4 regions of the Streptomyces sp. NPDC086989 genome follow, and region 3 is predicted to be linked to each of the others. Evidence: riboswitches for the same ligand, from Rfam matches in the RefSeq annotation. Region 3 holds a riboswitch; each other region holds the start of a gene.

Region 1 (7,569 bases), on a different contig from region 3:
GCGTGCTGCGCCCGGGCCGGGTCACGGAGATCTCCGTCATCGGCGTCGCCCTGCTGCTGCTCGCCATCGTCGCGGGCGGCTGGGTCGCCGAGTCCTCGTTCGCGAGCACCTTCACGCTGGAGAAGGAGACGCTCGTCCTCTGGATGGTCGCCTACGGCTTCATCGCCTCGGTGCTGCCGGTGTGGATGCTCCTCGCGCCCCGCGACTACCTGTCCACCTTCATGAAGGTGGGGACCATCGCGCTCATGGCGGTGGGCGTGGTCCTGGCGATGCCGACCCTGAAGATGCCCGCGGTCACCGACTTCGCCGCCCGCGGGGACGGACCGGTCTTCGCCGGGTCGATGTTCCCGTTCGTGTTCATCACCATCGCCTGCGGCGCCCTGTCCGGCTTCCACGCGCTGGTCTCCTCCGGCACCACCCCGAAGATGATCCAGAAGGAGACCCAGGTCCGGGTCATCGGCTACGGCGCCATGCTGACCGAGTCCTTCGTCGCCGTCATGGCGATCATCGCGGCCACCATCATCGAGCCCGGCCTGTTCTTCGCGGTCAACTCCCCCGCCGGCGTCATCGGCACCACCGTCGACACCGCCTCACAGGCCGTCACCCACTTCGGCTTCGCCATCTCGCCCGAGTTCCTCACACAGGCCGCGAAGGACGTGGAGGAGAGCAGCCTGCTGTCCCGGACGGGCGGCGCGCCGACCTTCGCACTCGGAATGTCGGAGATCTTCTCGTCCGTGCTCGGCGGCGCCGGGATGAAGGCGTTCTGGTACCACTTCGCGATCATGTTCGAGGCCCTGTTCATCCTGACCACCCTCGACGCGGGCACCCGGGTCGGCCGGTTCATGCTCCAGGACACCCTCGGCAACCTGCACAAGCCCTTCAAGGACGTCAGCTGGAAGCCGGGCGTGTGGCTGGCGAGCGCGGTGGTCGTGGGCGGCTGGGGCTACTTCCTGTGGGTCGGCGTCAAGGACCCGCTGGGCGGCATCAACCAGCTGTTCCCGCTGTTCGGGATCGCGAACCAGCTCCTCGCCGCGGTGGCGCTGGCCGTCTGCACCACGCTGCTGGTCAAGTCCGGGCGGCTGAAGTGGGCCTGGGTGACCGGTGTCCCGCTGGCGTGGGACGTGGCCGTCACGCTCACCGCGAGCTACCAGAAGGTGTTCTCCGACGACGTGAAGGTCGGGTTCTTCGCCCAGCGCGACAAGTACCAGGCCGGGATCGATGCCGGGAAGGTGCTGCCGCCCGCGAAGGACGCGGGCGAGATGCACACCATCGTCACCAACGCCACGGTCGACGGCGTGCTGTCGGCGCTCTTCGCGGCGCTGATCGTCATCGTGCTCCTGGACGCGGCGCGGACCTGCCTCAAGGCGGTCCGCAGCCCGGAGTCGGTCAGCCTGGCCGAGGTCCCGTGGACCGAGTCGAAGATCATCGCTCCGGCGGGGCTCATCGCGACGCCCGAGGAGCGGGCCGAGCTCGCCGCCGCCGGCCTGGACTCGGGCGGCGGCCGCGCGAAGGAGCCGGTGGCGTGAGCGGCGTCCGCGGGGCGCTGGCGAAGGCGAGGTACTTCGTACGGGAGTTCTCGGGCGAGGCGGCGTACGACCGGTACGTCGCGCACGCCCGCTCGCACGACCCCGGGGCCGAGGTCCTGACCCGCCGGGCCTTCGAACGCGCCCGCACGGACGCGCGCGAGGCCGATCCCCGGGAGGGGTTCGGCTGCTGCTGAGACGCGAGTGAAGGGCCCCGCCGACATCCGGCAGGGCCCTTCACGTGGTGCGTGTCAGCGCACCCAGTCCTTGAGGGGCTCGGTCCGCAGAGCGATGCCGACGGGTTCGGGAAGTGCAATGTCCTTGCCGAAGGGGACGGTGCGGACACTCTCGTAACGGCTGCCGTCCGGCTCACTGTGGACGGTGACCTCGCAGGCGTCCCGGTCGATCAGCAAGTACACCGGAATGCCCGTCTCCGCGTAGCCGCGGGGCTTCTCGTGCCGGTCGCGCGCGTCCGTGTCGGTGTCGGTGTCGTACGAGGTCACCTCCACGACCATGAGGGCCGGCTCGGGATCGACCCACTCCCCTTGCCCGGCGATGGAGCCGCTCGGCGCCAGGAGACCGTCGGGCCGAGCACGGCCGCCGCGGTACTGCTGGATCTTGATGCCTTGCTCGGCGAAGAGCCACAACTCCGGCCGGGACTGCATACAGATCCGCGTCAACCACTCGATGATCGCCCCGTGGCCCCCGTCCGGCACCGCCTTGACACCCAGCTTCCCGTTGATGAACTCGAACCGCAGCCCCTCGACCTCTCTGGCGGCAATCCGCGCCACGGTCTCGAACTCTTCGGTCAGCATCTGGGGCCGGTCTGTCATCACGGTCATGCCTCGCTCGCCTTCCTCGACGGTGCTGCCTTCGACGATAGCGCCGGGCACCGACAGCCGTCCGGCACACTCGACCGCATGGACATCGTGATCAGGGAAGCGCTGGCGGCGGAGTACGGGACGCTCGGGGAGATCACCGCACAGGCCTACCTCGGGGACGGGCTGCTGACGTTCGGCGAGGACGATCCGTACCTCGCGCGGCTGCGGGACGTGGCGGGGCGGGCGGCCGACGGGGTGATACTCGTCGCCGCGGCGGGCGACGGCCGGCTCCTCGGCGGTGTGGCCTTCGCCGCGCCCGGGAGCCCGCTGTGCGACATCGCCGGAGCCGACGAGGCCGAGTTCCGGATGCTGGCGGTCGCCCGGGAGGGCCGCGGGCGGGGCGCCGGGGAGGCCCTCGTGCGGGCGTGCATCGACCGCGCCCGGGCGATCGAGGGCGTGCGGCGCCTCGTGCTGTCCACCACGGACGACATGACCGGCGCCCACCGGATCTACGAACGGCTCGGTTTCGTCCGTACGCCCGCACGCGACTGGGAGCCCGTCCCCGGCCTCCCTCTGCTCACGTACGGTCTCGATCTGTAGCCACGCCGACACAACATCTAGGGGGTCGCGCAGGACGCGGCCCCCACATGTATGCTCGTCCTCGCTGTCGTCGCAGGGGAATCCGGTGGGAATCCGGAACTGTCCCGCAACGGTATGAAGTACACCCATTGGTGTCACCGCAAGTCCGATGACCTGCCGACAGTGCGCCCGGCTCGACCGAACCGGGTGTCGATACGTCCGGGCCTCGCGGTTGGGCCGGTGGACGCCGCGCGGTGCTGCCCCGTCATGCCCGCACGCGCCCGCTCGCGCCCGCACCGCAGGTGTCCCGGAGCCGAGCGAGGGAGAGCTCCCCCCGTGACCATCGCGCCTTCCGCACCGCGCGCCGAGTCCGACCCGTCCGACACCGGAATCGAGACCGGGGGACCTGGGGCCGCACTGCTGCGGACCCTCACCGAGCTGACGGCCGACCTCCCCGACACCGACCCGGGCCGGGTCGCCGCCGCCGCGCTGCGCGGGCGCAGCGCCGCCGCCGACGAGGCCGAACTGCGCGCCCTGGCCACGGAGGCCGCCGCCGGTCTGATCTCCGAGGACCCGGCGTACTCCCGGCTCGCCGCCCGGCTGCTGACGCTGGCCGTCGCCGAGGAGGCCGCCGGCCAGGGGGCCACCTCCTTCTCCGCCTCCGTCGCGGTCGGTCACCGCGAGGGCCTGATCGCGGACCGCACCGCCGAGTTCGTGGAGCTGCACGCGGGCCGCCTGGACGCGCTGGTCGAGCACACGCTCGCCGAGGGCGCCGACGACCGCTTCGGCTTCTTCGGCCTGCGCACCCTGCACAGCCGCTACCTGCTGCGCCACCCGATCACCCGTCAGGTGATCGAGACCCCGCAGCACTTCATGCTGCGCGTGGCGTGCGGTCTCGCCGAGAACGACAGCGTCCAGGCCGTCGAGGAAGTGGCCTCGCTGTACCGGCTGATGAGCCGCCTCGACTACCTGCCGTCCTCCCCCACGCTGTTCAACTCCGGCACGCGGCACCCGCAGATGTCCTCCTGCTACCTGCTGGACTCCCCGCTGGACGAGCTCGACTCGATCTACGACCGCTACCACCAGGTCGCGCGCCTGTCGAAGCACGCCGGCGGCATCGGTCTGTCGTACTCGCGCATCCGCGCCCGCGGTTCGCTGATCCGCGGTACGAACGGCCACTCCAACGGCATCGTGCCGTTCCTGAAGACCCTCGACGCCTCCGTCGCCGCCGTGAACCAGGGTGGCCGCCGCAAGGGCGCCGCCGCCGTCTACCTGGAGACCTGGCACGCGGACATCGAGGAGTTCCTGGAGCTGCGCGACAACACCGGCGAGGACCAGCGCCGCACCCACAACCTGAACCTCGCGCACTGGGTGCCGGACGAGTTCATGCGCCGCGTCAATGCGGACTCCGAGTGGTCGCTGTTCTCCCCGGCCGACGTGCCCGAGCTGGTCGACCTGTGGGGCGACGAGTTCGACGCCGCCTACCGCAAGGCCGAGGCGGAGGGCCTGGCCCGCAAGACGATGCCCGCGCGTGACCTGTACGGCCGGATGATGCGCACCCTCGCGCAGACCGGCCAGGGCTGGATGACCTTCAAGGACGCCTCCAACCGCACGGCGAACCAGACCGCCGAGCCGGGCACCGTCGTCCACTCCTCGAACCTGTGCACCGAGATCATCGAGGTCACCAACGACGGCGAGACCGCCGTCTGCAACCTCGGCTCGGTCAACCTCGGCGCCTTCGTGCTCCCCGAGACGGGTGACATCGACTGGGAGCGGCTGGACGAGACCGTCCGCACCGCCGTGACCTTCCTCGACCGCGTGGTCGACATCAACTTCTACCCGACCGAGCAGGCCGGCCGCTCCAACGCCCGCTGGCGCCCGGTGGGCCTGGGCGCGATGGGCCTCCAGGACGTCTTCTTCAAGCTGAAGCTGCCGTTCGACTCCCCCGAGGCGAGGGCGCTGTCCACCAAGCTCTCCGAGCGGATCATGCTGGCCGCGTACGAGGCCTCCTGCGACCTCGCCGAGCGCAGCGGCCCGCTCCCGGCCTGGGAGCAGACCCGCACGGCCCGCGGTGTCCTGCACCCCGACCACTACGACACCGAGCTGAACTGGCCGGAGCGCTGGGACGCCCTGCGCGCCCGCGTCACGAAGTCCGGCATGCGCAACTCGCTGCTCCTCGCCATCGCCCCGACGGCGACGATCGCCTCGATCGCCGGTGTGTACGAGTGCATCGAGCCGCAGGTCTCCAACCTGTTCAAGCGCGAGACGCTGTCGGGCGAGTTCCTCCAGGTCAACGGCTACCTGGTGGAGGAGCTCAAGAAGCTCGGCGTGTGGGACGCGCAGACCCGCGAGGCCCTGCGCGACTCCAGCGGTTCGGTCCAGGGCTTCGGCTGGATCCCGGCCGAGGTGCGCGAGCTGTACCGCACGGCGTGGGAGATCCCGCAGCGCGGTCTGATCGACATGGCGGCGGCCCGTACGCCGTTCCTCGACCAGTCGCAGTCGCTGAACCTGTTCCTGGAGACCCCCACCATCGGGAAGCTGTCCTCGATGTACGCGTACGCCTGGAAGCAGGGTCTGAAGACCACGTACTACCTGCGTTCGCGCCCGGCGACGAAGATCGCCCGCGCCGCGCAGGCGGCCACCCCCGCAGCGCTCCCCCTGGCCGACGCCGCCGCCGAGGCCGCGGCCGCGGAAGCGCTCGCCTGCTCCCTTGAGAACCCCGAGTCCTGCGAGGCCTGCCAGTAATGAGCTCCACCGACAAGAAGAACCTCCTGGACCCGGGCTTCGAGCTGACGCTGCGCCCCATGCGCTACCCGGACTTCTACGAGCGCTACCGGGACGCGATCAAGAACACCTGGACCGTCGAGGAGGTCGACCTCCACTCGGACGTCGCGGACCTCGCGAAGCTGACGCCCGCCGAGCAGCACATGATCGGCCGTCTGGTCGCGTTCTTCGCGACGGGCGACTCGATCGTCTCGAACAACCTGGTGCTGACGCTCTACAAGCACATCAACTCCCCGGAGGCGCGCCTGTACCTGTCGCGCCAGCTGTTCGAGGAGGCCGTGCACGTCCAGTTCTACCTGACGCTGCTCGACACCTACCTGCCCGACCCGGACGACCGCGCGGCCGCCTTCGACGCGGTCGAGGAGATCCCGTCGATCCGCGAGAAGGCGCAGTTCTGCTTCAAGTGGATGGACTCGGTCGAGAAGATCGAGCGCCTGGAGACCCAGGCCGACCGCCGCCGCTTCCTGCTGAACCTGATCTGCTTCGCGGCGTGCATCGAGGGCCTGTTCTTCTACGGCGCCTTCGCGTACGTGTACTGGTTCCGCTCGCGCGGTCTGCTGCACGGCCTGGCCACCGGCACCAACTGGGTGTTCCGTGATGAGACCATGCACATGAACTTCGCGTTCGAGGTCGTGGACACGGTCCGCAAGGAGGAGCCGGAGCTCTTCGACGAGCAGCTCCAGCAGCAGGTCACGGACATGCTGAAGGAGGCCGTGGAGGCGGAGCTGCAGTTCGGCCGCGACCTGTGCGGTGACGGCCTGCCGGGCATGAACACCGAGTCGATGCGCGAGTACCTGGAGTGCGTCGCGGACCAGCGTCTGGTCCGCCTCGGCTTCCCGCCGGTGTACGGCTCGCAGAACCCGTTCTCGTTCATGGAGCTCCAGGGCGTCCAGGAGCTGACGAACTTCTTCGAGCGCCGCCCGTCGGCCTACCAGGTCGCGGTCGAGGGCACGGTCGACCTGGACGAGGACTTCTAAGTCCCCTCCGGCCGCCACCGGCACGGCTTGATAGCGTCCCCGCCCATGGGGAGCAACACCCGGTCCTCCGGGTTCTCGGGCGGGGGCGCTTCGTCGTGCCCGGGGCCCTCGGCATGACCGCCGGCGGGTGGGCGGGACGGACCCGGCTGCGGCCTGGAGGCCTGCTGTACGGGGGCGCCGTCGGGTCCGCCGGTGCACACGCGCACCACTCCGTCCAGGTCATCGCGGCGCTGGGCGGCGACGAGCTCGTGATGGCCGGGCCGGACGGGGAACCCTTCGGGTGCCGGGCGTACGTGGTCCCGGCCGGGGTGCGTCACGCGGTGCTGCGCGGGGTGTCGTGCGGGGTGGTGCTGCACTACGACCCGCTCTCCTCCGCGGGGCGGCGGCTCGCGGAGCTGGCGGGGGACGCGGGCGACCTCGTACCGGCCGACGCCCTGCCCGCCGACGCCTTCGAGGCGGCGTGCGCGCTGGACGCCGTACTGCCCGGAGCGCCGCAGCCCCTCGCGGCGGCGCATCCGGGGCTGGCGCGGGTGCTGGAGTGGCTGCCCGGCCGTGAGCCGGTGCGGCTGTCCCGGGCGGCGGAGGTGGCGTGCCTGTCGGAGAGCCGCCTCGCGCACCTGTTCCGGGCGGAACTCGGGCTGCCGTTCCGGCCGTACGTGCTGTGGCTGCGGCTGATGCGGGCCGCCGAACTCTCCTCCCAGGGGCACTCCCTGACGGACGCGGCGCACGGCGCCGGCTTCGCGGACGGTGCGCATCTGAGCCGCGTGTGGCGGCGGATGTTCGGGATCGCGCCGTCGGACTTCACCCGCACCGTCCAGTGGATGTAGCAGGTTCGTTCAAGCGCCGCGGGGCCCCGCGGCGCCACCGTGGACGCATGAGGAAAAC
Region 2 (7,569 bases), on a different contig from region 3:
ACGGGCGTCCGGGCCCGCTGCGGCGGGCTGCCGGGGCCGGACCCCGTCCCGGGGCGGCCCGAGGGGCCGGGCGAGGCCCCTCGCCGCCCGCCCGGCCCGGCCGCGGAGCGGGAAACGTGACCTGACGCACGCCCAACCGCAACCTCGCGCACCCGTTCCGACAGCCGGGCCGTTCACTTCTCCGCGTTAAGCTCGTCTGTCGGACAAAATCCGAACAATCACCCCTCCTGCATCGCCCGCCTCGCCTGCCCCCCTCCCACCCCACGAGCAGACAAGGGAGTCCGCCACCGTGGCCATCTCCGTCTTCGACCTCTTCTCCATCGGCATCGGCCCCTCCTCCTCCCACACGGTCGGCCCGATGCGGGCCGCCCGCATGTTCGTCACCCGGCTGAAGAAGGACGGCGTACTCGCCCAGACCTCGGCGGTCCGCGCGGAGCTGTACGGCTCCCTCGGCGCCACCGGCCACGGCCACGGCACGCCGAAGGCGGTGCTCCTGGGCCTGGAGGGCCACTCCCCCCGCACGGTGAACGTGGAGACGGCCGACGACGAGGTGGAGCGCATCCGCCGGACGGGCCGCCTGCGCCTGCTCGGCACGGAGATAGGGGAGGCGCACGAGATCGCCTTCGACGAGCCGAGCCAGCTGATCCTGCACCGGCGCCGGTCCCTGCCGTACCACGCGAACGGCATGACGCTCTTCGCGTACGACGCCGCGGGCGCGCCCCTGCTGGAGAAGACCTACTACTCGGTCGGCGGCGGCTTCGTCGTCGACGAGGACGCGGTCGGCGAGGACCGGATCAAGCTCGACGACACCGTGCTGAAGTACCCCTTCCGCTCGGGCGACGAGATGCTGCGCCTGGCGAAGGAGACCGGCCTGTCGATCTCCTCCCTGATGCTGGAGAACGAGAAGGCCTGGCGCACCGAGGAGGAGATCCGCGAGGGCCTGCTGGAGATCTGGCGCGTCATGCAGGCGTGCGTCTCGCGCGGCATGTCCCGCGAGGGCATCCTCCCGGGCGGTCTGCGGGTCAAGCGCCGGGCGGCGTCCACGGCGCGCCAGCTGCGCACCGAGGGCGACCCGATGATGCACCGCAGCGAGTGGACGACGATCTACGCGATGGCGGTCAACGAGGAGAACGCGGCGGGCGGCCGCGTCGTCACCGCGCCCACCAACGGCGCCGCGGGCGTCCTGCCGGCCGTCCTGCACTACTACATGAACTTCGTGCCGGGCGCGGACGAGGACGGCGTGGTCCGCTTCCTCCTCGCGGCGGGCGCGATCGGCATGCTCTTCAAGGAGAACGCCTCGATCTCCGGCGCCGAGGTCGGCTGCCAGGGCGAGGTCGGCTCGGCCTGCTCGATGGCGGCGGGCGCCCTCGCCGAGGTCCTGGGCGGCACCCCGGAGCAGGTGGAGAACGCGGCCGAGATCGGCATGGAGCACAATCTGGGCCTGACCTGCGACCCGGTCGGCGGCCTGGTCCAGATCCCGTGCATCGAGCGCAACGGCATGGCGGCGGTCAAGGCCGTCACGGCGGCCAAGATGGCGATGCGCGGCGACGGCACGCACAAGGTGTCCCTCGACAAGGTCATCAAGACCATGAAGGAGACGGGCGCCGACATGAAGATCAAGTACAAGGAGACCGCCCGCGGCGGCCTGGCCGTGAACGTCATCGAGTGCTGACCCGGCGCCGCTGACGCCGCAAGGGGTCCCACGCACCGCGTCGGGCCCCTTCCCGCGGCTCGCTCCTGCCCGACCCCGTCCCGTGACGGACCGGTGACCCTGCGGCCCGCCCTCCCCCCGGAGGGCGGGCCGCTCCGCGTTCCTGTGACACAACGGGTCCAGCGGCCCGCGGAGTCGGGACCTTCGGCCCACGGGGGGCGGCCGGACGGTGGGCTAGCTTGCCCGGGGGAGCCGCGGGCAGGCGGGACGAGACACGACAGAGAGGCGCAGCGCATGGACGACCACGGCATCGAGTACCGCGTCCTCCCGCTCCGGCTGGAGGCCTCCCCGGAGCCCATACCGGTGCACGGGGCCTTCACGTACCGCCGCGACCGGCCCTACGAGCTGGTGCTCGACTTCCGGGGCGCCGGGGTCCAGCTGGCGCACTGGGTGTTCTCCCGGGACCTGCTGCTGGACGGGGAGACCCGCGGGACGGGCGAGGGGGACGTCCGGGTGTGGCCGCAGTGGCGGGGCCGCGAGCCGCGCGTCCTGCTCGCCTTCAGCAACGGGGTGCAGAGCTGCGTGGTGTCCGCCCGGGCGCGGGACGTACGCGCACTGTGCCGACGGCTGGTCGACCTGGTGCCGCGGGGCGAGGAACAGCGGCACTACGACCTCGACACCGAGCTGAGCACCCTCCTGCCCCGGTAGGTCCCGCGCGAGGGGGCCTCGGCCGCCGCGCACGCGCCCGAGCGGTTCGTGCTGACGCGCGCCGGTGAGGTGGGGGCGGGCAGGCCCGGTAGTCGGCGGCCACGCCGCCGGCCTGGGCGCCCGCGGGTGGCGCCGCACCGGGCCGCACCCGTTCGGAGCCGGCCGCCGCGGACCGCACCCGTTCGGACCGGGTTGGTACCGGTCCGTCCGTCCGACTAGGGTCAACGGGCCTTGGTGTTCGGGAAACCGGTGCAGAACCGGTGCGGCCCTCGCCACTGTGAACGGGAAGTCCGGCTCCACTCTCCCCCAGACTCCGTCCGGGAGGTGCCCCCCAACGGGAAGCCACTGGGCGGCGCGGAAAGGTTCCGCACCGCCCGGGAAGGCGGAGCCAGGGCGTCAGCACCCGTGAGCCAGGAGACCGGCCGGGGCGCGTTGTCCATCCACGAGGTGCTGGAGAGGTCTCCCAGTCATGCATATAGCCGAGGGGTTCCTGCCCCCCTTGCACGCGGTCGCCTGGGGCGCCGCGTCCGCTCCGTTCGTCGTCCACGGTGTCCGCGCCCTCACCCGTGAGGTGAAGGCCAACCCGGAGAGCACGCTGCTGCTCGGGGCGTCCGGGGCGTTCACGTTCGTCCTGTCGGCGCTGAAGATCCCGTCGGTGACGGGCAGTTGCTCACACCCCACCGGGACCGGGCTCGGCGCGATCCTGTTCCGGCCGCCGATCATGGCGGTGCTCGGCACCATCACCCTGCTCTTCCAGGCCCTGTTGCTCGCGCACGGCGGGCTCACCACCCTGGGCGCGAACGTCTTCTCGATGGCGATCGCCGGCCCCTGGGCCGGGTACGGGGTCTACCTGCTGCTGAAGCGCTTCGACGTCCCGGTGATGGTGACCGTCTTCTTCGGCGCCTTCTTCGCCGACCTGGTCACCTACTGCGTGACCTCCGTTCAGCTGGCGCTGGCGTTCCCGGACCCGGGCAGCGGGTTCCTCGGAGCGCTCGCGAAGTTCGGGGGCATCTTCGCGGTGACGCAGGTGCCGCTCGCGGTCAGCGAGGGTCTGCTGACGGTGCTCGTGATGCGGCTGCTGATGCAGTCCAGCACGTCGGACCTGGTCCGGCTGGGCGTCGCGAAGCCGGTCGGCCGCGGCGAGCGGAAGGCGGCGGCGCTCTGATGGCCATGAACCGGAACACGAAGATCAACGGCCTGTTGCTGCTCCTGGTGGCGGCCCTGGCCGTGCTCCCGCTCGCGCTGGGCCTGGGCGAGGGCAAGGAGGAGCCGTTCGCGGGCGCCGACGCCCAGGCGGAGGCGGCGATCACCGAACTGAAGCCGGACTACGAGCCGTGGTTCTCGCCGCTGTACGAACCCCCCTCCGGGGAGGTGGAGTCGGCGCTGTTCGCCCTCCAGGCGGCACTCGGCGCGGGCGTGCTCGCGTACTACTTCGGCGTCCGCAAGGGCCGCCGGCAGGGCGCGGCCGCGGCGACTGCTGCCGGCGCCGACCCCTCCGCCACCGCCGCCGACCGCGCCGCCGCGGAGTCGTAGGCGGTGCTCCCGATCGACGTGGCGGCGCACGGCAGCCGCTGGCGCCGCCGCCATCCGCTGGAGAAGGCCCTGCTGGGGCTCGGGCTGACGGTCACCGCCGTGTGCCTGCCGCCCTGGCCCGGCGGGCCGCTGGTCGCCGCGGCGACGCTCGCCGTGCTCCTCGGCCCGGCCGGTGTGGCCGGGCGGCAGCTGTGGCGGGCGTTCCGGATCCCGCTGGGCTTCTGCTTCACCGGGGCGCTGCCCCTGCTGGTCTCCGTCGGCGGGCCGGCCGGGTTCGTCTCGCTCGCGCCCGACGGCCCCCGGCAGGCCGCGGAGCTGCTGCTGCGGACCTCGGCGGCTTCGCTCGGCGTGCTGCTGTTCGCGTTCACCACCCCGGTCTCGGACGTCCTGCCGAGGCTCGTCCGGGCCGGGGTGCCTGCGCCGGTGGTGGACGTGGCCCTGGTCATGTACCGGATCGGCTTCCTGCTGCTGGATTCCATGGCGCAGGTACGGCGCGCCCAGGCGGCCCGTCTGGGCCAGGCCGGGCGGGCCGCGGTGTGGCGTTCGCTGGCCGGGCTCGCCGCGACCTCGTTCGTACGGGCCTTCGATCGTGCGGCGCGGCTCCAGGTGGGCCTGGCCGGGCGCGGCTACGACGGCGCCCTGCGGGTCCTCGTGCCCGAGGCGGCCCTGTCGTGGCGGTTCGTGGCGGCGTCGGGGGCGCTGCTGGCGGCCCTGATCACCCTGACTCTCACCCTGAAGGGGCTGTACCTGTGAACCCGTTGGTGGAACTGGCCGGCGCGGGCTACGCGTACGAGGACGGCCCGGCGGTCCTGTCCGGCGTGGACTTCGCCATCGCGCCGGACCGGGCGCTGGTCCTGCTGGGCCGCAACGGCAGCGGCAAGACCACGCTGATGCGGCTGCTGAGCGGTGGCCTGCGGCCGGGCTCGGGGGCGCTGCGCCTCGACGGCGCGGCGGTCTCGTACGACCGGGCGGGGCTGACCCGGCTGCGGACGGCGGTGCAGCTGGTGGTCCAGGACCCGGACGACCAGCTGTTCGCGGCGTCGGTGGAACAGGACGTGTCGTTCGGGCCGATGAACCTCGGGCTGCCCGCCGCGGAGGTGCGGGAGCGGGTGGACGCGGCACTCGCCGCACTGGACATCACGGCGCTGCGGGACCGCCCGACGCACCTGCTCTCGTACGGGCAGCGCAAGCGCGCGGCGATCGCGGGCGCGGTGGCGATGGCTCCGCGGGTGCTGATCCTGGACGAGCCGACGGCGGGTCTGGACCCGGACGGGCAGGAACGCCTGCTGGACGTCCTGGCGGGGCTGCGCTCGGCCGGCACGACGGTGGTGATGGCGACGCACGACGTCGACCTGGCGGTCCGCTGGGCCGACGACGCGGCGGTCCTGACCCCGTCGGGCATCCGCACCGGGCCGGCGCAGGCCCTGCTGTCGGACCCGGAGCTGCTGGCAGCGGCGGGCCTGCGCCAGGCATGGTCCCCGGCGGTGACGGCGTTCCTGCGCTCGCACGGCCTCCTGCCGGCCGCCGCCCCCGGCCCGAAGACCCCGCAAGCCCTCGCCGAATGGGCCCGGGGCCTGCCCCTCGGATCGGGCCCGGCCTGATCCGAGGGGCGGCCCCGGGCGGGGCGGCCGTCGTCAGGCCTTGCCCTTGAGGGCTCCCACCAGCTGGTTCGTCAGCTTGGTCGCACCGGTCAGGCCCTTGTCGGAGCTGCTGCTGACCAGGACGGTCACCACCGAGGTGCCGACCCGAGCGGCCACGAGCGTGGTGCCGCCCTGCCAGGCGGGGCTGGTCTCGGTGATGGCCCACGCGCCGTCACCGATGCCGGTCAGGGGCTTCTCGGTGACCGTCACCGTGCTGTGGGTCGCCTCGTCGGAGTAGCTCGGGCAGGCCTTGGAGATCTGGCCGAGCGCGTCGAGCACGGTCGTCGCGGTGGTGTCGCGGTAGACGTCGATCTCCTGGGCGAACTCCTCGGAGGAGTTCTTGTTGACGTACGCGTCCTGGGCGAACGACACGCCGCTGATCCCGGTGATGTCCGTCCACGACGTGCCGCCGAGCTTGGTGCAGTCGGGCTGGGGCACGTCGGCGGTGGCCGGCAGCCGGTACGTGGTGCCGGTGTCGCGCGCGTCCGCGGGGTCGGCGGTGAAGCCGGGCGCGAAGAACGAGGCGGGCGCGAGCGCGGCCTTGAGCTGCTTCCCGGTCAGCAGGCCCTTGTTAGGGTCGGCCGACGGCGCGGCCGCGGCCGCGGCGGCGGAAGCGGAGGCCGGGCCCGGCGCGGCGCTCTTCGGCGCGGGAGAGGAGCAGGCGGTCAGCGCGAGCGGAAGCGCCGCGACGGCGAGAAGGCTGACGACGGGGGATGTCTGACGCACGGTGTGGCTCGACCTCGATGTTCGGATGCCGTGCGGCCCGGTCGTCCGGGCCGCACGAATAAGCGGAACGTCCCGTTCAGCGACGGGACTCGCGCATCACATCGGGCCGCCACCGGCACGGCAAGGGTCCGGCGAACTCTTTGCCGGGCGATGGGAAATGTTTGGTGAAACCCGCACCCCAATGTCCGGCTTGTGCTATGCGTTCCCCGGAGTCGGAGCCCACCCTCCGTGCCCACCCGCCGTGCCCACCCGCCGGGGCCGCTCCCGGCGGGCCGCCGCCGGCCGGCTCCCTAGGATGGCCGCATGTCGCTGCCGCACGCCATCCTCACCGCCCTGCTGGAGAAGCCCTCGTCGGGGCTGGAGCTGACGCGGCGGTTCGACAAGTCGATCGGGTACTTCTGGTCCGCGACGCACCAGCAGATCTACCGCGAGCTGGGCCGGCTGGAGGAGGCCGGGCTGATCCGGGCACTGCCCAGCGAGGTGCCCGTCCGGGGGCAGAAGAAGCAGTACGAGGTGCTCGCGGCGGGCAGCGCGGAGCTCGCGCGATGGGTCGGCGAGAGCCAGGACCCGAAGGCCATCCGGGATCCGCTGCTGCTGCGGATCCGGGCGGCCGCCGTGGTGGGCCCGCACGGGCTGGCCGGGGAGCTGCGGCGCCATCTGGACCTGCACCGCCGGCAGCTGGCCGTCTACGAGGCCATCGAGGAGAAGGACTTCCCGCCGGGGCGGGAGTCCGACGAGGACCGGCTGCGCCGTCTGGTGCTGCACGGCGGCATCGGCCTGGAGACGTTCTGGCTGCGCTGGCTGGAGGAGGCCCTGGCCGAGGTGGAGGACATGACGCGGCCGACGGGCGGCACCCCCGGGGACACCGCCCCCTGAGCCAGGCCGGCCCCTCCCGCCGGGCGTGGGCGGGCAGCACAAAGCCCCCGCCGCGCCCGGCGGGAGGGCGTGGCGGGGGCTTGGGGCCCCTCCCCCGGCAGCGGCCGGGGCGGGTGCGGGGCTTACTTGTTCAGGGAGGCCCAGAACTCGTCGAAGCTCATGAGGCCGTCGCCGTTGGTGTCCTTGGAGGCGATGACGGCGTCGGCGACGGCGGCGGTGACGTACGCGTCGCCCATCGCCTTCATGGCCGCGCTGTACTCGTCCGCCGTGACGAAGCCGTCACCGTCCGCGTCGAACTTGCCGAACGTCGCCCGCGCGCTCTCGATGTCAGCCACTGGGATCCACCCCTTCTCGGTGCTTGTTGACCGGCCAAGGGTAGCGGCAGCCGGACCCCGCCCCCGCCGCGGGTCCCGGCGGCGGGGACTACCGGAAGAT
Region 3 (7,569 bases):
GGCGCAGCCACTGCCAGATCTGGACGCGGGCGATCTCGGCGGTGGCGGCGTCCTCCATCAGCCCGTAGAGGGCAACGGCGCCCTGGCCGCGCAGCCAGGCATCGAAGTACCGCAGCGCGACGGCGACGTTGGTACGCACTCCCTGTTCGGTGGGCGGGCCGCTGATCCGCCGTACGGAGAGCAGGTCCGAAGCCCCGACCTGGACGTCCTCCCGGGTGCGGTCGAGCTGGTTCGGACGCTCGCCCAGGACCCCGTCGAAGACCTCGCGGCAGAGGGGGACCAGGCCGGGGTGGGCGACCCAGGAGCCGTCGAAACCGTCCTCGGCCTCGCGCTCCTTGTCCAGGCGCACCTTGGCGAGGGCCGCATCGTTCGCTTCGGGGTCCTTGGCCGTCACGTGGGCGGACATGCCGCCGATGGCGTGGGCTCCCCGCTTGTGGCAGGTGCGGACGAGGAGTTCGGTGTAGGCGCGCATGAACGGTGCGGTCATGGTGACCTGGGCGCGGTCGGGGAGCTGGAAGTCGCTGCGATGACCGAAGGTCTTGACCAGGCTGAAGAGGTAGTCCCAGCGGCCCGCGTTGAGACCGGCGGAATGCTCGCGCAACTCGTAGAGGATCTCCTCCATCTCGAACGCGGCCGTGATCGTCTCGATCAGGACGGTGGCGCGGACCGTGCCGTGGGGGATGCCGAGGAGGTCCTGGGCGAAGACGAAGATGTCGTTCCAGAGCCGCGCCTCGTACCGGTTCTCCAGCTTGGGGAGGTAGAAGTACGGGCCGTACCCGGCGTCGATCTGGCGCTGCGCGCAGTGGAAGAAGTACAGGCCGAAGTCGACCAGCGGGGCGGACACGGGCCGGCCGTCGAACTCCAGGTGCTCTTCCAGGAGGTGCCAGCCCCGGGGCCGGACCACGAGGGTGGGCAGGTTCTCGCCGAGACGGTATTCCTTGCCCTCGGGCGTGGTGAAGTCGATCCGGCGTTCGATGGCGTCGAGGAGGCTCAGCTGGCCGCCGATGACGTTTTCCCAGGTCGGCGCGGTGGCATCCTCGAAGTCGGCCATCCACACCCTGGCGCCGGAGTTGAGGGCGTTGACGGCCATCCGCCGCTCGGGCGGGCCGGTGATCTCCACCCGGCGGTCCTCCAGGCCGGGGGCGGGCGGGGCCACGCGCCAGGTGCGGTCGGCGCGAATGCCGGAGGTCGCGATCGGGAAGTCCAGCGGGGATCCGGTGGCGATCCGGATCGCCTGGCGGCGGCGCTCCTTGAGCAGATGCTCGCGGCGCTCGCCGAACGCCTCGGCCAGGCGGCCGATGAAGTCGAGAGCCTCCGGGGTGAGGATGTCGTCGTGGCGAGGGCCCGGCGCCGCGAGGACCCGGACCTGGTGGGTGGTGGCGGTGGTGGTCATGCGGTCTCCTGACGGGTGAGGCCGGGCCGGACGGAGACGGTTCGTCCGGCCCGACCTGTCGCGGGCGGCGAGAGGCCGGGCTGGCGTGTTTAGTGGAACTGCTCTTCTTCGGTGGAACCGGCGAGCGCGGTGGTGGAGGAGGCCGGGTTGACGGCGGTGGAGACCAGGTCGAAGTAGCCGGTGCCGACCTCGCGCTGGTGCTTGACGGCGGTGAAGCCCTGCGCCTGCGCGGCGAATTCACGCTCCTGGAGGTCGACGTAGGCGGTCATGCCGTGCTCGGCGTAGCCGCGGGCGAGGTCGAACATGCCGTGGTTGAGGGAGTGGAAGCCGGCCAGGGTGATGAACTGGAACCGGTAGCCCATCGCGCCGAGTTCGCGCTGGAACTTGGCGATCTGGTCGTCGTCCAGGGCGGCCTTCCAGTTGAAGGACGGCGAGCAGTTGTAGGCCAGCATCTGGTCCGGGTACTGCGCGTGGATCGCCTCGGCGAACTCGCGGGCCTGCGCGAGGTCCGGCGTGCCGGTCTCGACCCAGATCAAGTCGGCGTACGGGGCGTAGGCCAGGCCGCGGGCGATGACGGGGGCCATGCCGTTGCGGACGTGATAGAAGCCCTCCGCCGTGCGCTCCCCTGTGGTGAACTGCGCATCGCGCTCGTCGACGTCGCTGGTCAGGAGGGTGGCGGCGAGCGCGTCAGTGCGTGCGATGACCAGCGTCGGGGTGTCCGCGATGTCGGCCGCCAGGCGGGCGGCGTTGAGGGTGCGGATGTGCTGCGAGGTCGGGACGAGGACCTTGCCGCCCAGGTGGCCGCACTTCTTCTCGGAGGCCAGCTGGTCCTCGTAGTGGATGCCGGCCGCGCCCGCCGCGATCATGGCCTTGGTGAGCTCGAAGGCGTTCAGCGGGCCGCCGAAGCCGGCCTCGGCGTCCGCGACGATCGGCGCCAGCCAGTCCGTCGTGTCGGTGCCGCCCTCGGCGGTGGCGATCTGGTCGGCGCGCAGCAGCGCGTTGTTGATACGACGGACCACCTGCGGCACCGAGTTGACCGGGTACAGGGACTGGTCGGGGTAGGTGTGGCCCGCCTGGTTGGCATCGGCGGCCACCTGCCAGCCGGAGAGGTAGATCGCCTGGAGTCCGGCCCGCACCTGCTGGACCGCCTGGCCGCCGGTGAGCGCGCCGAGGGCGTGGATGTAGTCCTGCTCGTGGAGCTGGCGCCACAGCCGCTCGGCGCCGCGCCGGGCGAGGGTGTGCTCCTCGCGGACGCTGCCGGAGAGCCGGACGACGTCCTCGGCGTTGTAGGTGCGCTCGATCCCCGCCCAGCGGGGATCCGTGGCCCACCGCTGCTTGAGCTGCTCGGCCGCCGCCGTCGTGTTCGTGTCTGCCATGACCGTCACCGTCTCCATGAATCGCTTGGTCTGCCAACGCGCTCGTTCATCACGACGAGTCGATGGCACTCTGTGCCGCGTATCGGGGTGGTGGCCGCCGGGTCCCGGGGTGAACTGAGCAATGTTGCTGGTCAGCCGAGTGTGGACTGCCGGGATCGCCGACGTCAGGACATAAGTCGTGCCTGGAGTGTCCCTCTCGACTGCCGGGGTCCGGCGGCCGCAGAACAGACTCTGACAGCGGCACGCAGTGCCATCAATGAGGGACGTATGCCAACTTCTGCGAATCTTCTGCGCCTGTTTTGCCAAGGTTGCGAAGGCGGCAAATGGCAGGATCATGCGTAACCTGGAGCCGGTCGAAGCCGGAGGAGTTCAGGTGGGCAAGACGTACGCGGGTGCGCGGCTGCGGCGGTTGCGCGAGGAGCGCCGGATGAGCCAGGCCGAGTTGGCCCGGGTCCTGGGCATCTCGCCGAGCTACCTGAACCAGATGGAGCACGACTCGCGCCCCCTAACGGTGCCGGTTCTGCTGCGGCTGACCGAGGCCTTCGGCGTCGACCCCGGGTTCTTCTCCGAACGGGACACCAGCCGCCTGGTCGCCGACCTGCGCGAGGCCCTCGCGAACGAGGTCGCCGAGGCCCGGGTCTCCCCCTCCGACCTGGCCGAACTGGCCACACGGATGCCAGCCGTGGCCGCCGTCCTGCTGGACCTGGGACGACGCAGCCAGCTCCTGACCGAGCGCTTGGCGGACACCGCGGACGGGCGGGACGGCGGGCCGGCGGCGCCGCGTTCACCGCACGAGGAGATCCGCGAGTTCTTCTACCGCCGCCAGAACTACCTCCATGACACCGACCTCGCCGCCGAGGCCCTCGCCCGGGAGCTCGGTATCCGCCCCGGGGAAGTCGTCCGGGTGCTGTCGCGCCGCCTCACCGAGCACCACGGACTCCGCCTCGCCGCCGACTCGGACCGCCTCCACCACTTCGACGGCCGTACCCGTGTCCTGCACCTGTCCGGCCGACTGCGGCCGGGCCAGCAGGCGTTCCGGATGGCCACCCAGCTCGCCCTGCTGGAGTACGGGGCGGAGCTGGACCGGCTGGCCGCCGAGGACTTCTCCCAGGGCTCCCCCGCACACCGCCTGGCCCGGATCGGCATCGCAAACTACTTCGCCGCCGCGCTGATCCTCCCGTACGGCGCCTTCCACCAGGCCACCGAGGAGTTCCGCTACGACATCGAACGCCTCACCGACCACTTCGGGATCGGCTACGAGACCGTCTGCCACCGCCTCAGCACCCTCCAACGCCCCAGGCTGCGCGGGGTCCCCTTCTCCTTCGTCCGAGTCGACCGTGCTGGCAACATGTCCAAGCGACAGTCCGCCACCGGATTCCACTTCTCCCGCGCCGGCGGCACCTGCCCGCTGTGGAACGTCTACGAGGCCTTCGCCGCGCCCGGCCGCATCCACGTACAGATCGCCTCCATGCCGGACGGCCAGCGGTACTTGTGGACCGCCCGCGCCGTCACCCGGCACCGCGGCGGCTGGGGCGAGCCCGGCAAGACGTTCGCGATCGGCCTGGGCTGCGAGATCCGACACGCGCCCCGGCTCGTGTACTCCGACGGCCTCGACCTCGACAACGCCTCGGCAGCCACCCCCATCGGGATGGGGTGCCGACTCTGCGAACGGCTCGACTGCCCGCAGCGCGCGGTTCCGCCCCTCGGCCGCCCGCTCGCGGTCGACGAGAACAGCAGCACCTTCATCCCCTACCCCGTCGCCCACGACCGGGGGTGACCACAAGGCTCAGCCCAGCCGGCGCGCTTCCGCCGCGGTCACCGGGTCCCCCGCACGCACCCCGTGGAGCACGTGGGCGAGCACCTCGGCGCCGCGGACCACGCGGGGGCCCGGCCGGTTGAAGTACGCGGGGCCGTCCAGGACCCACACCTCCCCCGCGCGTACGGCGGGCAGCTCGTCCCAGCCGGGTAGCGAGGTGAGCAGGTCGAGCTCCGTCAGGGTCCGCTCGGGCGGGAAGCCGCACGGCAGGACGAGGACCACCTCCGGACGCGCCGCCCGTACCGCCTCCCACGTCATCGGTGTGGTGTGCTCGCCCGGCTCGGCCAGCAGCGGCTCGCCGCCCGCCGCGGCGATCTGTTCGGGTACCCAGTGGCCGGCGGGCCACAGCGGGTCGAGCCACTCGATGGCCACCACCCGGGGCCTCGGCCGGCCCTCCGTAAGGCGCCGCACCTCGGCGAGCCGGCCCCACAGCTCGGCGCGGCGCCGCTCGGCCCGCTCCCGTACCCCCAGCAGGTCGCCCACGGCGACCAGGCAGTCCAGCACGTCGTCGAGGGTCTTCGGCTCCAGGCTCAGGACCCGAGGCCCGGCGTCCATGACGCGCACCGCCCGGGTGACGCTCTCGTAGGAGACGGCGCAGACCTGGCAGAGGTCCTGGGTGAGCAGGACCTCCGGTGCGAGCGCGGCGAGAGCTTCGGTGTCCAGGGTGTAGAGCGAGGAGCCGGAATGCGCAGAGCCGCCGACGGCCTGGGAGATCTCCCGGCTGCTGAGTGCGTCCGCGTCGAACTCGGCGCGGGTGACGACGGGTACGGAGGCCACCGCGGCCGGCGGCCAGTCGCATTCGTGGGTGCGTCCGACCAGGTCGGCGACGAGCCCGAGGTCCGCCACGATGTCCGTGGCCGCCGGGAGCAGGGAGACGATGCGCATGCTCCGACTGTAGGCGCACTCGAGTGGCGGGTCTGGATTTACTAGGACGTCCAACTATATGTTCGTGGCACAAGGTCCGCGGTGCAGGGAAGCCGGTGCAAAACCGGCACGGTCCCGCCACTGTGACCGGGGAGTGTGCTGCCATCCACACGCCACTGACGAAGTCTGTCGGGAAGGCGGGCGGCACGCGGAGATCCGGGAGTCAGGATACCGGCCGCGGATGTTCCGTGTTGTCCACGAGGATGGAGCAGACACGCATGGCACCAGTTTGTACCCACGACCCTGGTGATCCGGCGGAGCGCACGCACACCACATCCGTGCGCTCGTAGTTCTCACGGCTTTCCGCAGCGGTGCACTCCCATCCGGGTGCCGTGCGCCGGTTCGCCGTGCCATCCCCGGATCCAACCTGACGAGAGCAGGCATCCATGGTCCGTGAACTCACCCCTTTCATCGGGGGAAAGCACACCACCGGCACCTCCGGTCTCTTCGCCGACGTGTACGACCCGAACACCGGCACCGTTCAGGCCCGCGTACCGCTGGCCGGGCGCGCCGACACCGAGGCGGCGATCGCCAACGCCGAGGAGGCGCAGGCGGAGTGGGGCCAGTGGAACCCCCAGCGCCGGGCCCGCGTCCTGCTGCGTTTCCTCCAGCTCGTCGAGGGCGAGCGGGAAAACCTGGCCCGGATGTTGTCGGCCGAGCACGGCAAGACGGTCGCCGACGTGTCCGTGCCCTGAGCCAGGCCGCGGGCCAGGACGGCGATCTCCCGTGTCTTCTGCCGGGCGAATGCGAGCCATCGACGGATCTGCGGGTCGAGGTCGCGCTCGACGCCGGCGTCCAGCGGAACGTGCAGCAGGGAGCAGGAGGCGGTGACGTCCACCCGGTCGGCGAGGCCGAGCAGCGTGCCCAGGGTGGCGAGGGACTTCTGGTAGTCGTTGATCCAGATGTTGCGGCCGTTGACGACCCCCGCGACGAGCCTCTTGCCGGGCAGACCACCGACCGCCGCGAGGTCGTCCAGGTTGGCCGCCCCCGCTTCGGTGAAGTCGAGCGCCAGGCCCTCGACCGGAGCCTTGGCCAGCACGGGCAGCGCCTCGCCCAGCCGGCCGAAGTACGAGGCCACCAGCAGCTTCGGCCGGTCCGGGAGGCCGCCGAGGTCGCGGTAGGCGCGGGCGGCAGCATTCAGGTCGGCCGGGGTGCGGTCCTGGACGAGGGCGGGCTCGTCGAGCTGCACCCACTCGGCGCCGGCGGCGCGCAGGTCGGCGAGCACCTGGGCGTAGACCGGGAGCAGCCGATCGAGCAGCGTCAGCGGCTCGAAGTCCGCTGCCACGCCGGGAGCCGGCTTGGCCAACAACAGGTAGGTGATCGGACCGACGAGGACCGGGCGGGCCGTGTACCCGATCGTGACAGCCTCCCCCAATTCCGCCACCTGCTTGGCGGAGTTCGCGGTGAAGACGGTGTCCGGGCCGAGCTCGGGCACCAGGTAGTGGTAGTTCGTGTCGAACCACTTGGTCATCTCCAGCGGCGCCACGTCCTGCGTGCCGCGCGCCATGGCGAAGTAGCCGTCGAGTGCGTCCGTTCGAACCGCCTCGCGGTGGCGGGCGGGGATGGCGCCGACCATGACGCTGGTGTCCAGCACGTGGTCGTAGTACGAGTATTCGCCGGTCGGCACTTCATGGATGCCGCCTCGGCGAGCTGCTGCCAGTTCGATCGGCGCAGGCCGGCCGCGGTCTCCCGGAGGGCATCGGCGGTGGCGCGGCCCTTCCAGTAACCCTCGATGGCCTTCTTCAGCTCACGGTGCCCGCCCTGTCGGGAACGCGAAGGGGTACCGGAAACGGACGGTCTCACCCCGCGCGGCACGCACGGTCGACCGTCTCGCTGTGTACGCCGACCCGCCCACGAGGCCACCGGGATATCCGCACACGGCATCGGCCGGGCGCGGGCAACGGGCAGGTCTTCGGACTCGCGGGCACACCTGCCGGTCTCCAGGCGGGCACCTACTGGCCGTCGCTTCCCAGGACCGTTGTCCGGTCCCAGTGCGTATGACGGCGGTCGTTCCCACTCACCGCTGCGGGGCAGTCCCGGATTCCCACCGGGTTCCCTCT
Region 4 (7,569 bases), on a different contig from region 3:
CTCCAGGCCGCGGCCGTACGCGTAACCGCCCCAGACCGTGTAGACCTCCGCCAGGTCGGCGTCCGTACGCCAGTCGCGGGAGTCGATCAGCTGGAGGATGCCGGCGCCGTACGTGCCCGGGCGCGAGCCGAAGATACGGGTCGTCGCGCGGCGCTCGTCACCGTGCTCGGCCAGGTCCGCCTGGGCGTGGGCCCGGATGAAGTTCTGGTCGGCGGGCTCGTCCAGGGAGGCCGCCAGCCGGACCGCGTCGTCGAGCAGGCCGATGACGTGGGGGAAGGCGTCCCGGAAGAAGCCCGAGATGCGCAGCGTGACGTCGATGCGCGGGCGGCCCAGCTCCTCCAGCGGGATCGGCTCCAGGCCGGTGACGCGGCGCGAGGCCTCGTCCCAGACGGGGCGGACGCCGAGCAGCGCCAGCGCCTCGGCGACGTCGTCGCCCGAGGTGCGCATCGCGCTGGTGCCCCACAGGGACAGGCCGACCGAGGCGGGCCACTCGCCGTTGTCCGTTCGGTACCGGTTCAGCAGGGAGTCGGCGAGCGCCTGCCCGGTCTCCCACGCGAGGCGGGAGGGGACGGCCTTCGGGTCCACCGAGTAGAAGTTCCGGCCGGTCGGCAGCACGTTCACCAGGCCGCGCAGTGGCGACCCGGACGGGCCCGCCGGCACGAAGGCGCCGTCGAGGGCGCTCACCACGTGGGCGATCTCGTCGGTCGTGCCGGCCAGCCGCGGGACCACCTCGCGGGCCGCGAACTCCAGGACGGCCGCCACGTCCGCCGAGTGTGCGGCGGCGACCGAAGCCACCGCCTCCGGCGCCCAGTTCGCATCCTCCATCGCCTGCACGAGGGCGCGGGCCGTCTCCTCCGCCTCGTCGGCGGTCGTACGGGTCGCCGCTGACTCGTCGAGGCCGAGCGCCTCGCGCAGGCCGGGCAGGGCCGTCGTACCGCCCCAGATCTGCCGGGCGCGCAGGATCGCCAGGACCAGGTTGACCCGGGCGGCGCCGGTCGGGGCGCCGCCCAGGACGTGCAGGCCGTCGCGGATCTGCGCGTCCTTGACCTCGCACAGCCAGCCGTCGACGTGCAGCAGGAAGTCGTCGAAGCCGTCGTCGTCCGGGCGCTCCTCCAGACCCAGGTCGTGGTCCAGCTTCGCCGCCTGGATCAGCGTCCAGATCTGGGCGCGGATCGCCGGCAGCTTCGCCGGGTCCATCGCGGAGATCTGCGCGTACTCGTCGAGGTGCTGCTCCAGGCGGGCGATGTCGCCGTACGACTCCGCGCGCGCCATCGGGGGCACCAGGTGGTCGACCAGGGTGGCGTGCACGCGGCGCTTGGCCTGGGTGCCCTCGCCCGGGTCGTTGACCAGGAACGGGTAGATCAGGGGGAGGTCGCCGAGGGCGGCGTCGGGCGCGCAGGCCGCCGACAGGCCGGCGTTCTTGCCGGGCAGCCACTCCAGGTTGCCGTGCTTGCCCAGGTGGATCATCGCGTCGGCGCCGAAGCCGCCGTCCTGCGCGCTCGCCTGGATCCAGCGGTACGCGGCCAGGTAGTGGTGCGAGGGCGGCAGGTCCGGGTCGTGGTAGATCGCGATCGGGTTCTCGCCGAAGCCGCGCGGCGGCTGGATCAGGATGAGCAGGTTGCCGCGGCGCAGCGCCGCGAGGACGATGTCGCCCTCCGGGTTCGCCGAGCGGTCCACGAACATGTTGCCCGGGGCCTCGCCCCAGTGCTCCTCGACGCTCTCGCGCAGCTCGGCCGGGAGCTGCGCGTACCACCGCTTGTAGTCGGCGGCCGGGATGCGGACCGGGTTGCGGGCCAGCTGCTCCTCGGTCAGCCAGTCCTGGTCGTGGCCGCCGGCCTCGATCAGGGCGCGGATCAGCTCGTCGCCGTCACCGGAGACCAGGCCCGGGATGTCCTCGACGGGGCCGAAGTCGTAGCCGCCCGCGATGAGGGTGCGCAGCAGCTCCACGGCGCTGGCCGGGGTGTCGAGGCCGACCGCGTTGCCGATGCGGGAGTGCTTGGTGGGGTACGCGGACAGGACGAGCGCGATCTTCTTGTCGCGGCGCTCGATGTGCCGCAGCCGGGCGTGCCGGACGGCGATGCCGGCGACGCGGGCGGCCCGCTCGGGGTCGGCCACGTACGCGGGCAGGCCGTCCTCGTCGAGCTCCTTGAAGGAGAACGGGACGGTGATCAGACGGCCGTCGAACTCGGGGACGGCGACCTGCGTCGCGGCGTCGAGCGGGGAGAGGCCCTCGTCGTTCTCCTCCCAGGCGCTGCGCGAACCGGTCAGGCACAGGGCCTGGAGGATCGGCACGCCGAGCGCGGCCAGCGCGCCCGCGTCCCAGGACTCGTCGTCGCCGCCCGCCGAGGCGGTGGCGGGCTTGGTGCCACCGGCCGCGAGGACCGTGGTGACGATCGCGTCCGCCGACTCCAGCTCGGCGAGCAGCTCCGGCTCCGGAGTGCGCAGGGAGGACACGTACAGCGGTACGGGCGTGCCGCCGGTCTCCACGATCGCGTCGCACAGGGCGTGCACGAACGCGGTGTTGCCGCTCATCTGGTGGGCGCGGTAGTACAGCACGGCGATCCGCGGACCGTACGGGCGTACGGGGGTGCGCTCCAGCGGACCCCAGGTCGGCGCGGCGGCGGGCGGCTCGAAGCCGTGGCCGGTGAGCAGCACGGTGTCGGAGAGGAACCGGGCCAGCTGGTCCAGGTTGGCGGGGCCGCCGTGGGCGAGGTAGGCGTGCGCCTCGGCGGCGATGCCGATCGGGACCGTGGAGGCCTCCATCAGCTGGGCGTCCGGGGCCTGTTCGCCGGTGAGGACCACCACCGGACGGGTCTGCTCGGGAGACAGGAGCAGGTCGAGCCCGTCCTGCCAGGCGCGCAGTCCGCCGAGGAGGCGTACGACGACCAGGTCGACGCCGTCGAGCAGGGCGGGGAGGTCGTCGAGGGGAAGGCGGGAGGGGTTCGCGAACCGGTACGGCACGGGGCCGTCCGCGGCGGCGCGGGCGCTGAGCAGATCGGTGTCGGACGTCGACAGCAGCAGGATCATGCGGCGGCAGGCCTTCCTCGGGGTTTCCGCGCCCCGGGCAGTGAGAACAGCGGGAGTTCCTGACTCACCCGACGGGTTGCTCCGCAGGATTCACAGTGGCGGGACCGCGCCGGATTCGCACCGGGCTTCCTCCCGGCGGGGCCACGTGGCTCCGCCGCTGGTCATCTTAGGGGCCGTTCCCCCAGGCCGGGAGTGGGGGTGCCCGGCCCGGGACACACCGGCCCCTCGCGCCGGACCGCCGGATGCCGGCACTCCGCGCCGCCGTCGGCACCACGCGCCGCCGGGCGCCCGGCACTCCGCACCGCCGACGCCCGGCGCCCCGCACCGCGGCAGTGCCCGCGCCGGCGCGGGCCGCTGCCCGGCGGCGCGTTGCGCCGGGCGCCGGATGCCGGCGCCGTGTGCCGGGGCCGTATCGGCAGTTCGTGCACGCCTTGCCGGCGCCGTGCCGTCCCGGCAGGTCGGCGGGGTGGTGACGGCCACAGGCCGGGGCGGGGGAATCGTGGGTATGCTCGCCGCCATGCCGCCCCAGCCCCCTTCCGCCGCATCGCGGGACGAACCCGTCATACGTGACCGCGGTGACGCCTGTCCCGGTGCGCTGCGGCTCCACGCGGCGGACGACGGGTTCCTCGCGCGCGTGCGGATCCCCGGCGGGCTGCTCGACGAGGACGCGGCCCTGCTGCTGGCGGATGCCGCCGACCGGCTCGGCGACGGACACGTCGACCTCACCTCGCGCGGCAACGCCCAACTGCGCGGGCTCGGTGCGGGCTGCGGCGGCGAGCTGCAGGACGTGCTCGTCCGTGCCGGTCTGCTGCCCGCGCCCACCCACGAGCGGGTCCGCAACATCGTCGCCTCGCCGCTGACCGGCCTGGACGGGCGCGGGCTGCCCGACGTGGCCCCCTGGGTCGCGGAGCTGGACCGGCTGCTCTGCGCGAGCGCGCCCGCGGCGGGGCTCTCCGGACGGTTCCTGTTCGCCCTCGACGACGGCCGCGGCGACGTGACCTCGCTCGCCGCCGATGTCAGCCTGGCCGCCCGTGACGGGGGCCGGGCCCTGCTGTGGACGGCCGACCCGGCCGACGCGCTGCTCGTGGCCGCCGCCGACGCGCCCCGGGCCGCCCTCGAAGCCGCCGCGTACTTCCTCGACGCGGCCCTCGAAGCGGGCACCCGCGCCTGGCGGGTCGCCGAACTGCCCGCCGAACACGCCCTGGAGTCCGCCGCGTTGGCGGACCGGCTGGGCGCCGCCGGGATCGCGGCCACCCCCGTACGGGATGCCGCCGCCCCGCACGGGCCGGCGCCCGGGCCCGGCCTGGTCGAGGGCCCCGACGGCAGCACCGCGCTCAGCGTGTCGGCCCCGCTCGGCCGGCTGACCACCGCGCAGTGGCGCCGCCTGGCCGGCCTCACCGGCCGGGTCCGCCTCACGCCCTGGCGCGGTGTCATCGTCCCCGGCCTGCCCGCCCGCACCGCCGTGCAGGAACTCGCCGGCCTCGCGGAGGCCGGGCTGATCACCGCCCCCGACGACCCCTGGCGGTCCGTCACCGCCTGTACGGGCCGCCCCGGTTGCGCGAAGTCCCGCGCGGACGTCCGCGCCGACGCGCACACCGTCGTCGCAGTACGGGCCACCGGCCCGCAGCACCAGCTGCCCGTGCACTGGTCCGGCTGCGAACGCCGCTGCGGACACCCCCGCGGCACCGCATGGGTGGACGTGGTCGCGACCTCCGCCGGGTACGACCTCACCGCGGACGGCGGCACCACGCGCCGCGGCCTGAGCACCTCCGAACTTCCCGCGGCCCTCGCGGACGCACGCCGCACCACCTCCCACGACGCAGCGAAGAAATGAGCGAGTACACAGTGTTCGAGTACGAGAAGGACGGCGCGGCGATCTACCGCCAGTCCTTTGCCACGATCCGCGCCGAGGCGGACCTCTCCGGGCTGCCCGCCTCCGTCGCCCAGGTCGCGGTGCGCATGATTCACGCCTGCGGAATGACCGACCTGCCCCAGGACCTCGGCTACACCCCGGACGTCGTGCTCCGCGCGCGTGCCGCGCTGACCGCGGGCGCGCCGATCCTCTGCGACGTGCAGATGGTCGCCAGCGGCGTCACCCGCAAGCGGCTGCCCGCCGACAACGAGGTGATCTGCACCCTCTCCGATCCGGCCGTACCGGCCCTCGCCGCGAAGATGGGCACCACCCGCAGCGCCGCCGCCCTCGAGGTCTGGCGCGACCGCGGCCTGCTGGAGGGTTCCGTGATCGCCGTCGGCAACGCGCCGACCGCCCTGTTCCGGCTGCTGGAGATGATCGAGGAGGGTGCCCCGCGGCCCGCCGCCGTCATCGGTGTCCCGGTCGGCTTCATCGGCGCCGCCGAGTCCAAGGACGCGCTCGCCGCCCACGCCTCCGGGCTCGACCACCTGATCGTGCGCGGCCGGCGCGGTGGCAGTGCCATCGCCGCCGCCGCCGTCAACGCGATCGCGAGCGAGGAAGAATGAGCACCGCAGCCGGTACCGGAAAGCTGTACGGCGTCGGGCTCGGCCCCGGCGACCCCTCCCTGATGACGCTGCGGGCCGTCGAGGTGATCGCGCAGGCGCAGGTCGTCGCGTACCACAGCGCCCGCCACGGCCGGTCGATCGCCCGCTCGATCGCAGCCGGGCACCTGCGCGCGGACCACATCGAGGAGCCGCTGGTCTACCCGGTCACCACCGAGACCACCGACCACCCCGGCGGCTACCAGGGGGCGATGGAGGAGTTCTACGAGGAGTCCGCCGCCCGGCTCGCCGCGCACCTGGACGCCGGCCGGACCGTCGCCGTGCTCGCCGAGGGCGACCCGCTCTTCTACGGCTCGTACATGCACATGCACAAGCGGCTCGCCGACCGGTACGAGGCCGAGGTGATCCCGGGCGTGACCTCGGTCAGCGCCGCCGCCGCCCGCCTCGGCACCCCGCTCGTCGAGGGCGAGGAGGTGCTGACGATCCTGCCCGGCACCCTGCCGGAGGAGGAACTCACCGCCCGGCTCGCCGCCACCGACTCCGCGGTCGTGATGAAGCTCGGCCGCACCTTCCCGGCCGTGCGCCGGGCGATGGAGGGCAGCGGGCGCCTCGCGGAGGCCCGCTACGTGGAGCGCGCCACCATGCAGGGGGAGCGGACCGGCGTCCTCGCCGACACCGACCCCGACAGCGTGCCGTACTTCGCGGTGGCCGTCGTGCCCAGCCGCATCGGCAACCCGGGCAGCGTGCCGCCGGGCCCCGGCGAGGTCGTCGTCGTGGGCACCGGCCCGGCCGGCCCGCTCTGGCTGACCCCGCAGACGCGGCGGGCCCTGGCCGACGCCGAGGTGCTCGTCGGCTACACCACCTACCTGGACCGGGTCCCCGCGAAGCCGGGCCAGGTCCGGCACGGCTCGGACAACAAGGTCGAGTCGGAGCGCGCCGAGTTCGCGCTCGACCTCGCCCGCCGCGGCAAGCGGGTGGCCGTGGTCTCCGGCGGGGACCCGGGCGTCTTCGCCATGGCCACCGCCGTCCTGGAGGTCGCGGGGCAGCCGGAGTACAAGGACGTGCCCGTACGGGTCCTGCCGGGGGTGACCGCAGCCAACGCGGCCGCCGCCGCGGCCGGGGCCCCGCTCGGCCACGACTACGCCACCGTCTCCCTGTCCGACCGGCTCAAGCCCTGGGAGGTCATCGCGGAGCGGCTGCGCGCCGCCGCCGCGGCGGACCTGGTCCTCGCCCTGTACAACCCGGGCTCGCGCAGCCGGACCTGGCAGGTCGCCCAGGCCAAGGAGCTGCTGCTGGAGCTGCGTTCGGCCGAGACTCCGGTGGTCGTCGCCCGCGATGTCGGCGGTCCCGGGCAGTCGGTCCGCATCCTCCCGCTCGGCGAACTGGAGCCGTCCGAGGTGGACATGCGCACGATCCTGCTGATCGGCTCCTCGCAGACCCGGGTCACCGAGCGCCCGGACGGCTCCCGCGTCACCTGGACCCCGCGCCGCTACCCGTGACGACGCCTGCTCGCAGGCCCCGAAGGCCCGGTCCGGCCCGCCGCCGCACCGGGCCTTCGGGCTGACCGGGGCAGGTGCGGATCGGCGGCACAGGGACGTGTCGACGAGCGTCTGGACGTGCCGCGTCACCTCCGGGCCGGCCGGAACGGCGGTCACCGTGACGCCGGCGGCGCGCCGCCCGTCTCCGGTGACGCCGCCCCGGGTCCCGTACCCCGCCATGTCACGGAAAGCGGGAGAAGATCCTCCCTCGGCCGGGGGAGGGGGGTGACGTCAGGCTTCGCTGAGCCAGCGGAGGACGGCCGGAACCGACCCGGTTTCCGGGACGCCCTCCGGGACCGGCGGCCGGCGGACGACCAGCACCGGAATGCCGGCCTCGCGGGCCGCGGTGAGCTTGGGCGCGGTGGCCGAGCCGCCGCTGTCCTTGGTGAACAGGACGTCGATCCGGTGCCGTGCGAGCAGCTCCCGCTCGCCCTCCAGACTGAACGGGCCGCGGGCGAGCAGTACTTCGAGGCGCGGTGGCACGGGTGCCTCCGGCGGGTCCACCGAGCGCACCAGGAACCAGGTGTCC

The links. A riboswitch is a leader RNA that binds a small molecule or an ion and turns the genes downstream of it on or off. The one in region 3 is predicted to bind cobalamin.
Region 1: linked by a shared signal. The riboswitch ahead of ACIPK4_RS04350 (ribonucleoside-diphosphate reductase subunit alpha) and the one ahead of ACIPK4_RS37755 (aldehyde dehydrogenase family protein) in region 3 are both predicted to bind cobalamin.
Region 2: linked by a shared signal. The riboswitch ahead of ACIPK4_RS05550 (energy-coupling factor ABC transporter permease) and the one ahead of ACIPK4_RS37755 (aldehyde dehydrogenase family protein) in region 3 are both predicted to bind cobalamin.
Region 4: linked by a shared signal. The riboswitch ahead of cobN (cobaltochelatase subunit CobN) and the one ahead of ACIPK4_RS37755 (aldehyde dehydrogenase family protein) in region 3 are both predicted to bind cobalamin.

Annotation. Positions count from the first base shown of each region.
Region 1 covers NZ_JBIVAL010000002.1:134,931-142,499, reverse strand. Annotated here, with positions in the region: gene ACIPK4_RS04370 (carbon starvation CstA family protein) at 1-1,526, shown strand, start outside; gene ACIPK4_RS04365 (CstA-like transporter-associated (seleno)protein) at 1,523-1,720, shown strand; gene ACIPK4_RS04360 (Uma2 family endonuclease) at 1,775-2,365, opposite strand; gene ACIPK4_RS04355 (GNAT family N-acetyltransferase) at 2,444-2,944, shown strand; cobalamin riboswitch at 2,979-3,120, shown strand; gene ACIPK4_RS04350 (ribonucleoside-diphosphate reductase subunit alpha) at 3,260-5,668, shown strand; gene ACIPK4_RS04345 (ribonucleotide-diphosphate reductase subunit beta) at 5,668-6,684, shown strand; gene ACIPK4_RS04340 (helix-turn-helix domain-containing protein) at 6,798-7,511, shown strand; gene ACIPK4_RS04335 (DUF3703 domain-containing protein) at 7,559-7,569, shown strand, end outside.
Region 2 covers NZ_JBIVAL010000002.1:394,455-402,023, reverse strand. Annotated here, with positions in the region: gene ACIPK4_RS05560 (L-serine ammonia-lyase) at 290-1,672, shown strand; gene ACIPK4_RS05555 (SsgA family sporulation/cell division regulator) at 1,946-2,359, shown strand; cobalamin riboswitch at 2,575-2,801, shown strand; gene ACIPK4_RS05550 (energy-coupling factor ABC transporter permease) at 2,829-3,524, shown strand; gene ACIPK4_RS05545 (energy-coupling factor ABC transporter substrate-binding protein) at 3,530-3,892, shown strand; gene cbiQ (cobalt ECF transporter T component CbiQ) at 3,896-4,645, shown strand; gene ACIPK4_RS05535 (energy-coupling factor ABC transporter ATP-binding protein) at 4,642-5,493, shown strand; gene ACIPK4_RS05530 (hypothetical protein) at 5,527-6,258, opposite strand; gene ACIPK4_RS05525 (PadR family transcriptional regulator) at 6,562-7,134, shown strand; gene ACIPK4_RS05520 (EF-hand domain-containing protein) at 7,257-7,469, opposite strand; gene ACIPK4_RS05515 (YncE family protein) at 7,558-7,569, opposite strand, start outside.
Region 3 covers NZ_JBIVAL010000029.1:14,979-22,547, forward strand. Annotated here, with positions in the region: gene aceB (malate synthase A) at 1-1,393, opposite strand, end outside; gene aceA (isocitrate lyase) at 1,483-2,769, opposite strand; gene ACIPK4_RS37745 (short-chain fatty acyl-CoA regulator family protein) at 3,143-4,546, shown strand; gene ACIPK4_RS37750 (cobalamin-binding protein) at 4,556-5,470, opposite strand; cobalamin riboswitch at 5,519-5,704, shown strand; partial or broken gene ACIPK4_RS37755 (aldehyde dehydrogenase family protein) at 5,896-6,189, shown strand; partial or broken gene ACIPK4_RS37760 (5-methyltetrahydropteroyltriglutamate--homocysteine S-methyltransferase) at 6,182-7,324, opposite strand; cobalamin riboswitch at 7,416-7,569, opposite strand, start outside.
Region 4 covers NZ_JBIVAL010000016.1:43,991-51,559, forward strand. Annotated here, with positions in the region: gene cobN (cobaltochelatase subunit CobN) at 1-3,027, opposite strand, end outside; cobalamin riboswitch at 3,061-3,198, opposite strand; gene cobG (precorrin-3B synthase) at 3,545-4,861, shown strand; gene ACIPK4_RS31860 (precorrin-8X methylmutase) at 4,858-5,505, shown strand; gene ACIPK4_RS31865 (precorrin-2 C(20)-methyltransferase) at 5,502-7,001, shown strand; gene ACIPK4_RS31870 (cobalt-precorrin-6A reductase) at 7,272-7,569, opposite strand, start outside.